Regions from separate parts of the Streptomyces sp. NPDC026522 genome, predicted to be linked through region 2. Evidence: riboswitches for the same ligand, from Rfam matches in the RefSeq annotation. Region 2 holds a riboswitch; each other region holds the start of a gene.
The links. A riboswitch is a leader RNA that binds a small molecule or an ion and turns the genes downstream of it on or off. The one in region 2 is predicted to bind cobalamin.
Positions count from the first base shown of each region.

Region 1: another riboswitch for cobalamin. It lies ahead of ACZ4M3_RS08165 (energy-coupling factor ABC transporter permease); the one in region 2 lies ahead of cobN (cobaltochelatase subunit CobN).
Region 3: another riboswitch for cobalamin. It lies ahead of ACZ4M3_RS07210 (ribonucleoside-diphosphate reductase subunit alpha); the one in region 2 lies ahead of cobN (cobaltochelatase subunit CobN).

Region 1 covers NZ_JBVHQF010000002.1:780,392-785,076, reverse strand. Annotated here, with positions in the region: gene ACZ4M3_RS08180 (hypothetical protein) at 1-161, opposite strand, end outside; gene ACZ4M3_RS08175 (AMIN-like domain-containing (lipo)protein) at 286-777, shown strand; gene ACZ4M3_RS08170 (flavodoxin family protein) at 788-1,519, opposite strand; cobalamin riboswitch at 1,602-1,826, shown strand; gene ACZ4M3_RS08165 (energy-coupling factor ABC transporter permease) at 1,856-2,560, shown strand; gene ACZ4M3_RS08160 (energy-coupling factor ABC transporter substrate-binding protein) at 2,557-2,910, shown strand; gene cbiQ (cobalt ECF transporter T component CbiQ) at 2,914-3,663, shown strand; gene ACZ4M3_RS08150 (ATP-binding cassette domain-containing protein) at 3,660-4,493, shown strand; gene ACZ4M3_RS08145 (PadR family transcriptional regulator) at 4,568-4,685, shown strand, end outside.
Region 2 covers NZ_JBVHQF010000009.1:47,901-52,585, reverse strand. Annotated here, with positions in the region: gene cobN (cobaltochelatase subunit CobN) at 1-2,306, opposite strand, end outside; cobalamin riboswitch at 2,340-2,464, opposite strand; gene ACZ4M3_RS23235 (cobalamin biosynthesis protein CobG) at 2,746-4,047, shown strand; gene ACZ4M3_RS23230 (precorrin-8X methylmutase) at 4,044-4,685, shown strand, end outside.
Region 3 covers NZ_JBVHQF010000002.1:566,276-570,960, reverse strand. Annotated here, with positions in the region: gene ACZ4M3_RS07225 (carbon starvation CstA family protein) at 1-1,572, shown strand, start outside; gene ACZ4M3_RS07220 (CstA-like transporter-associated (seleno)protein) at 1,569-1,766, shown strand; gene ACZ4M3_RS07215 (GNAT family N-acetyltransferase) at 1,841-2,341, shown strand; cobalamin riboswitch at 2,395-2,518, shown strand; gene ACZ4M3_RS07210 (ribonucleoside-diphosphate reductase subunit alpha) at 2,672-4,685, shown strand, end outside.

The sequences.
Region 1 (4,685 bases), on a different contig from region 2:
CCCTCCTGGGAGACCTCCTGGTCGCCGCCGCCCCCGCACGCGGTGGCCGCGAGGACGAGGGCCGCGGCGACCACGGCACGAGGCCGGAGGCGGTGCCGGCGGGTGTGACGGGTGTGACGGCTGAGACGGCGCATCCGGTGCTCCCCTGTCGCACGGTCCATGTCCACGCCGTCACCCTGCCAGGAACGGCGCCGCGGCACCGGGGATCCGTGCAACCGCGGTGGCGCTCCGGGTGTCCTCAGGAGTGTCAGCCCTGTCCCCGTCTCTCAGAATCGGGGGGACGTCATGCATCGCGTACGTCGCCGCCAGATCACCGCGCTGCTCGCCGGCGCCCTGCTCACCGCCGGGGTCGCGCTCGCCGCGCCGGCCTCCGCCGCCACCACCACGCTGGTCACCAACGCCCGCTGGGGCGGGCACTGCACCTACGACCGGCTCGTCATCGACCTCCAGGGAGCCGCCCCGCCGGTCACCGTCACGCCCGTCTCCCAGCTGGTCTACGACGGGTCGGGCAAGCCCGTCCCGCTGCCGGGGAAGTACTTCCTGGAGATCAGGCTGCACCCCGCCGCCGGGCACGACGACACCGGCAAGAACGTCTACGTGGGGCCCAAGCTCCAGCAGATCGCCCTCAGCAAGCTCAAGGGCATGGCCCTGACCGGCGACTTCGAGGGGTACGTCACCTTCGGCGCCGCCTTCGACACCCCGCCCGCCTACAACACCGGCGTGCTGCACGCCCCGGAGCGGTTCGTCCTGGACTTCCCGCACCCGGCCACCTGCTGACCGCCCCGCGCTACCGGTGCTCGGGGTTCGGGAAGTCGAAGCGGCACCCGGCGTCCCACTCCGAGCGCTGGTTGCCGTGCGCCGGAATGCCGCCCGCCCGTTTCAGGAGGGCGGCCAGGTGCATGAGGTTCCAGCTCATGAAGGTCGTGTTCCGGTTGGTGAAGTCGTTCTCGGGGCCGCCCGAGCCGGGGTCCAGGTACGAGGGACCCGGCCCGGCCTCGCCGATCCACCCGGCGTCGGCCTGCGGCGGGATCGCGTACCCGAGGTGCTGGAGGCTGTAGAGGACGTTCATGGCGCAGTGCTTGACGCCGTCCTCGTTGCCGGTGATGAGCGCCCCGCCGACCCGGCCGTAATAGGCGTACTGGCCCCGCTCGTTCAGCAGCGAGGAGCAGGCGTAGAGCCGCTCGATGACCTGCTTCATCACGGAGCTGTTGTCCCCGAGCCAGATCGGGCCGCACAGCACCAGGATGTCGGCGTCCATGATCCGGCTGTACAGGACGGGCCACTCGTCGCTCTCCCAGCCGTGCTCGGTCATGTCGGGCCAGACACCGGTGGCGATGTCGTGGTCGACGGCGCGGACGAGCGCGGTCCGGGCCCCGGCGGCCTCCATCACCGCGCGGCTCCGGGAGATCAGGCCCTCGGTGTTGCTGGTCTCGGGGGACCGTTTGAGCGTGCAGTTCACGTAGAGGGCGCTCAGGTCGCCGTAGTGGGGGGTCTGCGCGGAACGGGAGTCGTCGGCCACCCCGCCACCCTGCGTCCCGGCGGACGCGGCCGCCAGCGGGCGCGCCCGGAAGGGCCGGGTTGTGACCCGTCCGGGCGGCCGACTAGGGTCATGGGGCCTTGGTGTTCGGGAAACCGGTGGAAAACCGGTGCGGCCCTCGCCACTGTGATCGGGAAGTCCGGCTCCATTCTCCCCCAGACTCCGTCCGGGAGGTGCCCCCACCGCGGGACGCCACTGGGCCCGCGCGGGAGACCGCTCGGCCCGGGAAGGCGGAGCCAGGGCATCAGTACCCGTGAGCCAGGAGACCGGCCGGGGCGCGTTGTCCATCCACGAGGTGCTGGAGAGGTCTCCCCACTCATGCATATCGCCGAGGGCTTCCTGCCCCCGTTGCACGCGGCCGCCTGGGGCGTCGCGGCCGCCCCCTTCGTCGTCCACGGTGTCCGCGCCCTGACCCGGGAGGTGAAGGCCAACCCGGAGAGCACGCTGCTGCTCGGTGCGTCGGGGGCGTTCACCTTCGTCCTGTCGGCGCTCAAGATACCTTCGGTCACCGGCAGTTGTTCCCACCCCACCGGAACGGGGCTCGGCGCGATCCTGTTCCGGCCGCCGGTGATGACGGTGCTCGGGACCATCACCCTGCTGTTCCAGGCCCTGCTGCTGGCCCACGGCGGGCTGACCACGCTCGGCGCGAACGCCTTCTCGATGGCGATCGCCGGGCCGTGGGCGGGCTACGGCGTCTACCGGCTGCTCAAGCGGTTCGGCGTACCGCTGATGGTGACCGTCTTCTTCGGCGCGTTCTTCGCCGACCTCGTCACCTACTGCGTGACCAGTGTGCAGCTGGCCCTGGCCTTTCCCGACCCGGCGAGCGGCTTCCTCGGCGCGCTCGCCAAGTTCGGCGGGATCTTCGCGGTCACGCAGATCCCGCTGGCCGTCAGCGAGGGGCTGCTGACCGTACTCGTCATGCGGCTGCTGATGCAGTCCAGCAAGTCGGACCTGGTCCGGCTGGGTGTCGCCGGGCTGACGGCCCGCACCACCCGCACCGAGCAGGAGGCGGCGGCCCGATGAGCGGCGCGAGCAAGAACACGAAGATCAACGCGCTGCTGCTGCTCCTGGTGGCCGCGCTCGCCGTGCTGCCGGTCGCGCTGGGCATGGGCGAGGGCAAGGAAGAGCCGTTCGCCGGGGCCGACAACCAGGCCGAGTCGGCGATCACCGAGATCCGGCCGGACTACAAGCCGTGGTTCTCGCCGCTGTACGAACCCCCGTCCGCGGAGATCGAGTCGGCGCTGTTCGCCCTCCAGGCGGCCCTCGGTGCGGGCGTGCTCGCCTACTACTTCGGCCTGCGCAAGGGCCGCCGCCAGGGCCTCGCCCAGGCGCGCGGCCCACAGGATCCGCCGGCGCCCCCGACGGAGTCCTAGCCGGTGCTGCCCATCGACGTGGCGGCGCACGGCAGCCGCTGGCGCCACCGCCACCCGCTGGAGAAGGCGCTGCTGGGGCTCGGGCTCACCGTCACCGCCGTCGGCCTGCCGCCCTGGCCCGGCGGGCCGCTGGTCGCGGCGGCGACGCTGGCCGTGCTGCTCGGTCCGGCCGGGGTGGCCGGACGGCAGCTGTGGCGGGCCTTCCGGATCCCGCTGGGCTTCTGCTTCACCGGGGCGCTGCCGCTGCTGTTCGCGGTCGGCGGCCCGGCGGGGCCGGTCTCCCTGGCCCCGGACGGCCCCCGGCACGCGGCGGAGCTGCTGCTGCGCACGTCGGCGGCTTCGCTCGGGGTGCTGCTGTTCGCCTTCACCACCCCGGTGTCGGACGTACTGCCCCGGCTGGTGCGGGCGGGCGTCCCGGCCCCGGTGGTGGACGTGGCCCTGGTCATGTACCGGATCGGGTTCCTGCTGCTCGACTCGGTGGCCCAGGTGCACCGGGCGCAGGCGGCCCGGCTCGGGCACACCGGCCGGGCGGCGCTGTGGCGTTCGCTGGCCGGGCTCGCCGCGACCTCGTTCGTACGGGCCTTCGACCGCGCGGCGCGGCTCCAGGAGGGGCTGGCCGGGCGCGGCTACGACGGGGCGCTGCGGGTGCTGGTGCCCGGGGCGGCGCTGTCGTGGCGGTTCCTGGCGGCGTCGGCGGCCCTGCTGGGCGCGCTGGTTGCCGTCACTCTCACCTTGAAGGGGCTGTACCTGTGAACCCGTTGGTGGAACTGGTGGGCGCGGGCTACGCGTACGAGGACGGGCCGGCGGTGCTGTCCGGCGCGGACTTCGCGATCGCGGAGGGCCGGGCGCTGGTCCTGCTGGGCCGCAACGGCAGCGGCAAGACCACGCTGATGCGGCTGCTGAGCGGGAGCCTTCGGCCGGGTCCGGGCGAACTGCGGCTGGACGGCGCGCCGGTGACCTACGACCGGGCGGGGCTGACCCGGCTGCGCGGCTGCGTGCAGCTGGTCGTCCAGGACCCGGACGACCAGCTGTTCGCGGCGTCGGTCGAACAGGACGTGTCCTTCGGCCCGATGAACATGGGCCTGGGCCCGGCCGAGGTACGCGCCCGGGTCGACTCGGCGCTCACCGCGCTGGATATCACCGCCCTGCGGGACCGGCCGACGCACCTGCTCTCGTACGGGCAGCGCAAGCGGGCGGCGATCGCGGGCGCGGTGGCGATGGCGCCGCGGGTGCTGATCCTGGACGAGCCGACGGCCGGACTGGATCCGGACGGGCAGGAGCGGCTGCTGGACGTGCTGGCGGGCCTGCGCGCGAACGGTACGACGGTGGTGATGGCCACGCACGACGTGGACCTCGCGGTGCGCTGGGCCGACGACGCGGCCGTCCTCACCCCGGCGGGCATCCGCGTCGGCCCGGCGGCGGCCCTGCTGGCGGACCCGGAGCTGCTGGCGTCGGCGGGGCTGCGCCAGGCGTGGTCCCCGGCGGTGGCGGCCTTCCTGCGGGCGCGGGACCTGCTGGCGGGGGACGCGCCGGGCCCAAGGACCCCGGAGGCGCTGGCCGCCTGGGCCCAGGCGCCGTCCTGACCCGGCCCGGCCCGCCCCGGCCTGACCTGGCTCGGCACCGTCGGCGGCCGGCGCCGCGAACCTAGGATGAGCTCATGTCGCTCCCGCACGCCATCCTCACCGCCCTGCTCGAAAAGCCCTCGTCGGGGCTGGAGCTGACCCGGCGGTTCGACAAGTCGATCGGGTACTTCTGGTCCGCGACGCACCAGCAGA
Region 2 (4,685 bases):
ACCTCGCGCGCCGCGAAGTCGAGGACCGCCGCGACGTCCGCGGAGTACGGCGAAGCGACCGAAGCCACCGCCGACGGGTCCCAGTTCGCGTCCTCCATCGCCTGGACCAGGGCGCGGGCCGTCTCCTCCACCGCGTCCGCCGAGGTGCGGGTCGCCGCGGACTCGTCCAGGCCGAGCGCCTCGCGCAGACCGGGCAGGGCCGTCGTACCGCCCCAGATCTGGCGGGCGCGCAGGATCGCCAGCACCAGGTTGACCCGGGCCGCGCCGGTCGGGGCGCCGCCCAGGACGTGCAGACCGTCGCGGATCTGGGCGTCCTTGACCTCGCACAGCCAGCCGTCGACGTGCAGCAGGAAGTCGTCGAAGCCCTCGTCGTCGGGGCGCTCTTCGAGGCCCAGGTCGTGGTGGAGCTTCGCCGCCTGGATCAGGGTCCAGATCTGCGCCCGGATGGCGGGCAGCTTCGCCGGGTCCATGGCGCTGATCTGCGCGTACTCGTCCAGGTGCTGTTCGAGGCGGGCGATGTCGCCGTACGACTCCGCGCGCGCCATCGGCGGCACCAGGTGGTCGACCAGGGTGGCGTGGACGCGGCGCTTGGCCTGCGTGCCCTCGCCCGGGTCGTTGACGAGGAAGGGGTAGATCAGGGGGAGGTCGCCGAGGGCGGCGTCCGGGGCGCAGGCGGCAGAGAGGCCGGCGTTCTTGCCGGGCAGCCACTCCAGGTTGCCGTGCTTGCCCAGGTGGATCATCGCGTCCGCGCCGAACCCGCCGTCCTCCGCGCGGGCCTGGATCCAGCGGTACGCGGCCAGGTAGTGGTGCGAGGGCGGCAGGTCCGGATCGTGGTAGATCGCGATCGGGTTCTCGCCGAAACCGCGCGGCGGCTGGATGAGGATCAGGAGGTTCCCGCGGCGCAGGGCCGCCAGGACGATGTCGCCCTCGGGGTTCGCGGAGCGGTCCACGAACATGTTGCCGGGCGCCTCGCCCCAGTGTTCCTCGACGCTCTCGCGCAGCTCGGCCGGGAGCTCGGCGAACCAGCGCTTGTAGTCGGCGGCGGGGATGCGGACGGGGTTGCGGGCCAGCTGCTCCTCGGTGAGCCAGTCCTGGTCGTGGCCGCCGGCCTCGATCAGGGCGCGGATCAGCTCGTCGCCGTCGCCGGAGACCAGGCCGGGGACGTCGGCGGTCGGACCGAAGTCGTAGCCCGCGGCGATGAGCGTGCGCAGGAGCTCGACCGCGCTGGCCGGGGTGTCCAGGCCGACCGCGTTGCCGATGCGGGAGTGCTTGGTCGGGTACGCGGAGAGGACCAGCGCGACCTTCTTGTCGCGCCGCTCGATGTGTCGCAGCCGGGCGTGGCGTACGGCGATGCCCGCGACGCGGGCGGCCCGCTCGGGGTCGGCGACGTAGGCGGGCAGGCCGTCCTCGTCGAGCTCCTTGAAGGAGAACGGGACGGTGATCAGGCGGCCGTCGAACTCCGGGACGGCGACCTGGGTGGCGGCGTCCAGCGGGGACAGGCCCTCGTCGTTCTCCGCCCACGCGCTGCGGGAGCCGGTCAGGCACAGGGCCTGGAGGATCGGCACGCCGAGCGCGGCCAGCGCGCCCGCGTCCCAGGACTCGTCGTCGCCGCCGGCCGAGGCGGTGGCCGGCTTGGTGCCGCCCGCCGCGAGGACGGTGGTGACGATGGCGTCCGCCGACTCCAGGGCGGTGAGCAGCTCCGGCTCCGGGGCGCGGAGGGAGGAGACGTAGAGGGGGAGCGGTTGGGCGCCGTGGGCCTCGATGGCCTCGCACAGGGCGTGCACGAAGGCGGTGTTGCCGCTCATCTGGTGGGCGCGGTAGTAGAGCACGGCGACGCGGGGGCCGGTGGTACCGGCCGGGGTGCGCTCCAGGGGACCCCAGGTGGGGGCGGCCGCGGGGGGCTCGAAGCCGTGGCCGGTGAGGAGCACGGTGTCGGAGAGGAAGCGGGCCAGCTGGTCCAGGTTGGCCGGGCCGCCGTGGGCGAGGTAGCCGTGGGCCTCGGCGGCGATGCCGATGGGGACGGTCGAGGCCTCCATCAGCTGCGCGTCCGGGGCCTGTTCGCCGGTCAGGACGACGACCGGGCGGTGCTGGCCGGGAGCCAGGAGCAGGTCGAGGCCGTCCTGCCAGGCGCGCAGGCCGCCGAGGAGGCGTACGACGACCAGCTCGACCCCGTCGAGCAGGGCGGGCAGGTCGTCGAGGGGAAGGCGGGAGGGGTTCGCGAACCGGTACGGGACGGGCCCGTCGGCGGTGTTCGCGGCGCGGGCGCTGAGCAGATCGGTGTCGGACGTCGACAGCAGCAGGATCATGCGGCGGCAGGCCTTCCTCGGGGTTTCCGCGCCCCGGGCAGTGAGGACGGCGGGAGTTCCTGACTCACCCGGCCGATTGCTCCGCGGGGTTCACAGTGGCGGGACCGCGCCGGAATCGCACCGGGCTTCCTCCCATGTCGCCGTCCTCGGCGGTGACGGGCCGTGTGGTCCGCCGGGGGTCATCTTAGGTGGCGGGGTGGGGAGTGTGGTGGTCGGGTGCGGGATGCCGGGTGCCGGCGGCGCGGGTGCGGAGTGCCGGCGGCGCGGTGGTCGGGTGCGGGTCCGTTGCGGGGGCTCTGCCCCCGGGCCCCCGCGCCTCAAACGCCGGCGGGGCTGAGTTTGCCCGGCGGGGCCACGCGCCTCAAACACTGGCCCGGCCTGGTGCGGGGTGGCGGTGGACACAGGTCGGGGGTGGGGAAACGTGGGTATGCTCGCGGCCATGCCCCAGTCAGCTTCCGCCGCATCGCGGGACGAACCCGTCATACGGGACCGAGGTGACGCCTGCCCCGGCGCGCTGCGGTTGCACCAGGCGGACGACGGGTACCTCGCCCGGGTGCGGATACCCGGCGGGATGCTCGGGGCGCACGCGGCCGGGCTGCTCGGCGACGCGGCGGACCGGCTCGGCGACGGGCACATCGACCTCACCTCGCGCGGCAACGCCCAACTGCGCGGACTCGGGGCGGCCTGCGGCGGTGAACTCGCCCGCCTCCTGGCCGACGCGGGGCTGCTCCCCGCCCCCTCGCACGAGCGGGTCCGCAACATCGTCGCCTCGCCGCTGACCGGCCTCGACCGCAGCGGGCTGCCCGACGTCGCGCCCCGGGTCGCGGAGCTGGACCGGCTGCTCTGCGCGAGCGCCGAGGCGGCCGCGCTGTCCGGGAGGTTCCTGTTCGCCCTCGACGACGGACGCGGCGACGTGAGCTCCCTCGACGCGGACGTGAACCTGATCGCGCGCGGCCCGCAGCACGCCCTGCTCACCACGGCCGGCGCCGGTGAGGGGCTCCTCGTGGCCGCCACCGACGCGCCACGGGCCGCCCTCGTGGCCGCGCGGTACTTCCTCGACACCGCGCGGCAAGCCGGCACGCGGGCCTGGCGGGTCGCCGAGCTGCCTCCCGAACACCGGCTCGACATGCGGGAGTTGGCGGACCGGCTGGCCCGCGCCGGGGTCCGTGCGACCGTTGTCGCCGATCCCGCCGCGCCCCGGGGCCGGGCGCCCGAGCCCGGCCCGGTCGACGGGCCCGGGCAGCGCGTCGCGCTCTGCGTACTCGCGCCCCTCGGACGCCTCACCACCGCCCAGTGGAACCTCCTGGCCGGGCTCACCGGGCGGCTGCGCCTGACCCCCTGGCGCGGCGTCGTCGTCCCCGGACTGACCGCGTCCACCGCGCCGGACGCCCTTGCCGCCCTCGCCGACGCCGGCCTGATCACCACCCCCGCCGACCCCCGGCGGTCGGTGACCGCCTGTACCGGGCAGCCCGGTTGCGCCCGGTCCCACCGCGACGTACGCGCCGACGCGCGCGCCGTCACCGCCCTGGCGGCCGGCCCGCTGCCCGTGCACTGGTCGGGATGCGACCGGCGCTGCGGACATCCGCGCGGTACCGCCTGGGTGGACGTGCTCGCGATCGCCGACGGGTACGACGTCCGCGCCCCCGGCGGCGCCCCGCGCCTCGGCGTACCCCCCTCCGACCTTGCCGCGGCCCTCAGGGACGCACGCCGCACCACCTCCCACGACGCAGCGAAGAAATGAGCGAGTACACAGTGTTCGAGTACGAGAAGGACGGCGCGGCGATCTACCGCCAGTCCTTTGCCACGATCCGCGCCGAGGCGGACCTCTCCGGGCTGCCCGCCTCGGTCGCCCAGGTCGCGGTGCGCATGATCCACGCCTGCGGGATGACCGACCTGCCCCAGGACCTGGGCTACACGCCCGACGTCGTGCTGCGCGCGCGGGCGGCCCTGAACGCCGGCGCGCCGATCCTGTGCGACGTACAGATGGTGGCGAGCGGGGTCACCCGCAAGCGGCTGCCCGCGGCCAACGAGGTCGTCTGCACCCTGTCCGACCCGGCCGTCCCGGCGCTGGCCGCCAAGATGGGCACCACCCGCAGCGCCGCCGCGCTCGAAGTCTGGCGCGACCGGGGCCTGTTGGAGGGCTCCGTGATCGCCGTCGGCAACGCGCCGACCGCGCTGTTCCGGCTGCTGGAGATGATCGAGGAGGGCGCGCCGCGCCCCGCCGCCGTGATCGGCGTCCCGGTCGGCTTCATCGGCGCCGCCGAGTCGAAGGACGCGCTCGCCGAACACCCGGCCGGGCTGGACCACTTGATCGTGCGCGGCCGGCGCGGCGGCAGCGCCATCGCGGCCGCCGCCGTCAACGCGATCGCGAGCGAGGAA
Region 3 (4,685 bases), on a different contig from region 2:
ATCGGCATGACCATCCCGATCGCCCTGTTCATGGGCTTCTACCTGCGCGTCCTGCGGCCGGGACGGATCACCGAGGTCTCGCTGATCGGTGTCGCCCTGCTGCTCCTCGCCATCGTCGCGGGCGGCTGGGTCGCCGACTCCTCCTTCGCCGACGTCTTCACCCTGGACAAGCAGACGCTGGTCATCTGGATGGTCGCCTACGGTTTCGTGGCCTCCGTGCTGCCGGTGTGGATGCTGCTCGCCCCGCGCGACTACCTCTCCACCTTCATGAAGGTCGGCACCATCGCGCTGCTGGCGGTCGGCGTGGTCATCGCGATGCCCGTGCTGAAGATGCCCTCCGTCACCGACTTCGCCTCGCGCGGGGACGGCCCGGTCTTCGCCGGCTCGATGTTCCCGTTCGTCTTCATCACCATCGCGTGCGGTGCGCTGTCCGGGTTCCACGCGCTGGTCTCCTCGGGCACCACCCCGAAGATGATCCAGAAGGAGACCCAGGTCCGGGTCATCGGCTACGGCGCGATGCTCACCGAGTCCTTCGTCGCCGTCATGGCCGTGATCGCCGCCTGCATCATCGAGCCGGGCCTGTTCTTCGCGGTCAACTCCCCCGCCGGGGTGGTCGGCGCCACCGTCGAGACCGCCTCCCAGGCGGTGACCCACTTCGGCTTCGCCATCTCCCCCGACGCCCTCGCCCAGGCCGCGAAGGACGTCGAGGAAACCACCCTGCTGTCCCGTACGGGCGGTGCGCCGACCTTCGCACTCGGAATGTCGCAGATCTTCTCCTCCGTCATCGGCGGGGCCGGGATGAAGGCCTTCTGGTACCACTTCGCCATCATGTTCGAGGCCCTGTTCATCCTGACGACGGTCGACGCCGGCACCCGCGTCGGCCGCTTCATGCTCCAGGACACCCTCGGAAACCTGCACAAGTCCTTCAAGGACGTCAGCTGGAAGCCCGGTGTGTGGATCGCCAGCGCCGTGGTCGTCGGCGGCTGGGGCTACTTCCTCTGGGTGGGCGTCGAGGACCCGCTGGGCGGCATCAACCAGCTGTTCCCGCTGTTCGGCATCGCGAACCAGCTGCTCGCGGCGGTCGCCCTGGCGGTCTGCACCACGCTGCTGGTCAAGTCCGGCCGGCTCAAGTGGGCATGGGTGACCGGCGTCCCACTGGCCTGGGACGTGGCGGTGACCCTCACCGCCAGCTACCAGAAGGTCTTCTCCGACAACCCGAAGATCGGCTTCTTCGCGCAGCGCGACCTGTACCAGGACGGCATCGACGCCGGAAAGGTCATCAAGCCGGCGAAGGACCTCGCGCAGATGCACACCGTGGTCACCAACGCCACGGTGGACGGCGTCCTGTCGGTGCTGTTCGCCCTGCTGATCGTCATCGTCCTGGTGGACGCCGCCCGGACCTGCGTCAAGGCGGTCCGCGCGCCGCAGGACGTCTCCCTCACCGAAGTCCCCTGGACCGAGTCGAAGATCGTCGCCCCGGCGGGTCTGATCGCGACCCCCGAGGAGCGGGCGGAGCTGGCCGCGGCCGGGCTCGACTCCGGCGGCGGCAAGGTCAAGGAGCCGGTGGCGTGAGCGGCGTCCGGGCGGCGCTGGCCAAGGCCGCGCACTACGTACGGGAGTTCACCGGCGAGGCCGCGTACGACCGCTACACGGCCCACGCCCGCTCCCACGACCCGGACGCCCCGGTCCTCACCCGGCGCGCCTTCGAGCGGGCCCGCACGGACGCCCGCGAAGCCGACCCGCGCGAGGGCTTCCGCTGCTGCTGAACCGCCACGGGCCGCCGCGTCTCCCCCGGGAAAACGCGGCGGCCCTTGCGCTGCCCCCGGGGCACACTCGGTCCATGGACATCACCATCAGACGGGCCCTGCCCTCGGAGTACGAAGCGCTCGGTGACATCACCGCCGCGGCCTACCTCGGGGACGGGCTGCTCACCTACGGCGAGGACGATCCGTACCTCGCCAGGCTCCGGGACGTGGCCGGACGGGCCGCGGCCGCCGAGGTGTTCGTCGCCGCGCTCGGCGACGGGCGCGTGGTGGGCGGTGTGACCTTCGCCGCTCCGGGCAGTCCGTTCTGCGACATCGCCGGCCCGGACGAGGCCGAGTTCCGGATGCTGGCGGTCGCCCGCGAGGGCCGCGGCCGGGGCGCCGGCGAGGCACTGGTCCGGGCCTGCATCGACCACGCCCGGGCCCTGGAGGGCGTACGGCGACTCGTGCTGTCGACCACGCCGGACATGCTCGGCGCGCACCGGATCTACGAGCGCCTGGGCTTCGTCCGCACCCCGGAGCGGGACTGGGAGCCCGTCCCCGACCTCCCTTTGCTCACGTACGGTCTCGCGCTGTAGTCGGGGCGCGACACAACATCTAGGGGGTCGCCCAGGAGGGGGCCCCCACATGTATGCTCGTGCTCGCTGTCGCCGCAGGGGAATCCGGTGCGAATCCGGAACTGTCCCGCAACGGTATGAACTGTGCCCATTGGTGCATGCGCAAGTCCGAGGACCTGCCGACAGCGAGCCCGGCTCGACCGAACCGGGTACAGCCACGTCCGGGCCTCGCGGTTGGGCCGGTGGACGCAGCGCGGCGCAAGCGTGCCCGGAGCCGGGGACGCGCCCGCGCGCGCCCGCTCGCGCCCCGCACCGAAGGTGCCCCGGAGCCGAGTGAGGGAGAGCTCCCCCGTGACCATCGCGCCCGCCGCACCGCGCGCCGAGTCCGACCCGTCCGACAGCGCAACCACCGGCGGGGGCCATGGGGCCGCGCTGCTGCGCACCCTCACCGAGCTGACGGCGGACCTCCCCGACACCGACCCCGGCCGGGTCGCCGCCGCCGCCCTGCGCGGCCGCAGCGCCGCCGCGGACGAGGCCGAACTGCGCTCGCTGGCCACCGAGGCCGCCGCCGGACTGATCTCCGAGGACCCGGCGTACTCCCGGCTGGCCGCGCGCCTGCTGACGCTGGCCGTGCGCGACGAGGCCGCGGGCCAGGGCGCGACCTCCTTCGCCGCGTCCGTCGCGGTCGGCCACCGCGAGGGCCTGATCGCCGACCGCACGGCCGAGTTCGTCGCCGCGCACGCGAGCCGCCTCGACGCGCTGGTCGAACACGCGCTCGTCGAGGGCGCGGACGACCGCTTCGGCTTCTTCGGCCTGCGCACCCTGCACAGCCGCTACCTGCTGCGCCACCCCATCACCCGTCAGGTGATCGAGACCCCGCAGTACTTCATGCTCCGCGTGGCCTGCGGCCTCGCGGCGGACGACAGCGTGGGCGCCGTCGAGGAAGTGGCCTCGCTGTACCGGCTGATGAGCCGCCTGGACTACCTGCCGTCCTCCCCCACCCTCTTCAACTCCGGCACCCGGCACCCGCAGATGTCCTCCTGCTACCTGCTGGACTCCCCGCTGGACGAGCTCGACTCGATCTACGACCGCTACCACCAGGTCGCCCGGCTGTCCAAGCACGCCGGCGGCATCGGCCTGTCGTACTCCCGCATCCGCGCCCGCGGTTCGCTGATCCGCGGCACCAACGGCCACTCCAACGGCATCGTCCCGTTCCTCAAGACCCTCGACGCCTCCGTCGCCGCCGTCAACCAGGGCGGCCGCCGCAAGGGTGCCGCCGCGGTCTACCTGGAGACCTGGCACGCGGACATCGAGGAGTTCCTCGAACTGCGCGACAACACCGGTGAGGACCAGCGCCGTACGCACAACCTGAACCTGGCCCACTGGGTGCCGGACGAGTTCATGCGCCGGGTGAACGCCGACGCCGAGTGGTCGCTGTTCTCCCCCGCCGACGTGCCCGAACTGGTCGACCTGTGGGGCGACGACTTCGACGCCGCCTACCGCAAGGCCGAAGCGGCCGGCCTGGCCCGCAAGACCATGCCCGCCCGCGACCTGTACGGCCGGATGATGCGCACCCTCGCGCAGACCGGCCAGGGCTGGATGACCTTCAAGGACGCCTCCAACCGGACGGCGAACCAGACCGCCGAACCCGGCACGGTCGTCCACTCCTCCAACCTGTGCACCGAGATCATCGAGGTCACCAACGACGGCGAGACCGCGGTCTGCAACCTCGGCTCGGTCAACCTGGGCGCCTTCGTGGTGGACGGGGAGATCGACTGGGAGCGGCTGGACGAGACCGTCCGCACCGCCGTCACCTTCCTCGACCGCGTCGTGGACATCAATTTCTACCCGACCGAGCAGGCCGGCCGCTCCAACGCCCGCTGGCGTCCGGTGGGTCTGGGCGCGATGGGCCTCCAGGACGTCTTCTTCCAGCTGAAGCTGCCCTTCGACTCCCCCGAGGCGAAGGCCCTGTCCACGAAGCTCTCCGAGCGGATCATGCTGGCCGCGTACGAGGCCTCCTGCGACCTCGCCGAGCGCAGCGGCCCGCTCCCCGCCTGGGAGCAGACCCGTACGGCCCGCGGTGTCCTGCACCCGGACCACTACGACGTCGAGCTGAACTGGCCGGAACGCTGGGACGCGCTGCGCGCCCGGGTCGCGAAGACCGGCATGCGCAACTCGCTGCTGCTCGCCATCGCCCCGACGGCGACGATCGCCTCGATCGCGGGCGTGTACGAGTGCATCGAGCCGCAGGTCTCGAACCTCTTCAAGCGCGAGACGCTGAGCGGTGAGTTCCTCCAGGTCAACGCGTACCTGGTGGCCGAGCTGAAGAAGCTCGGCGTGTGGGACGCGCAGACCCGCGAGGCGC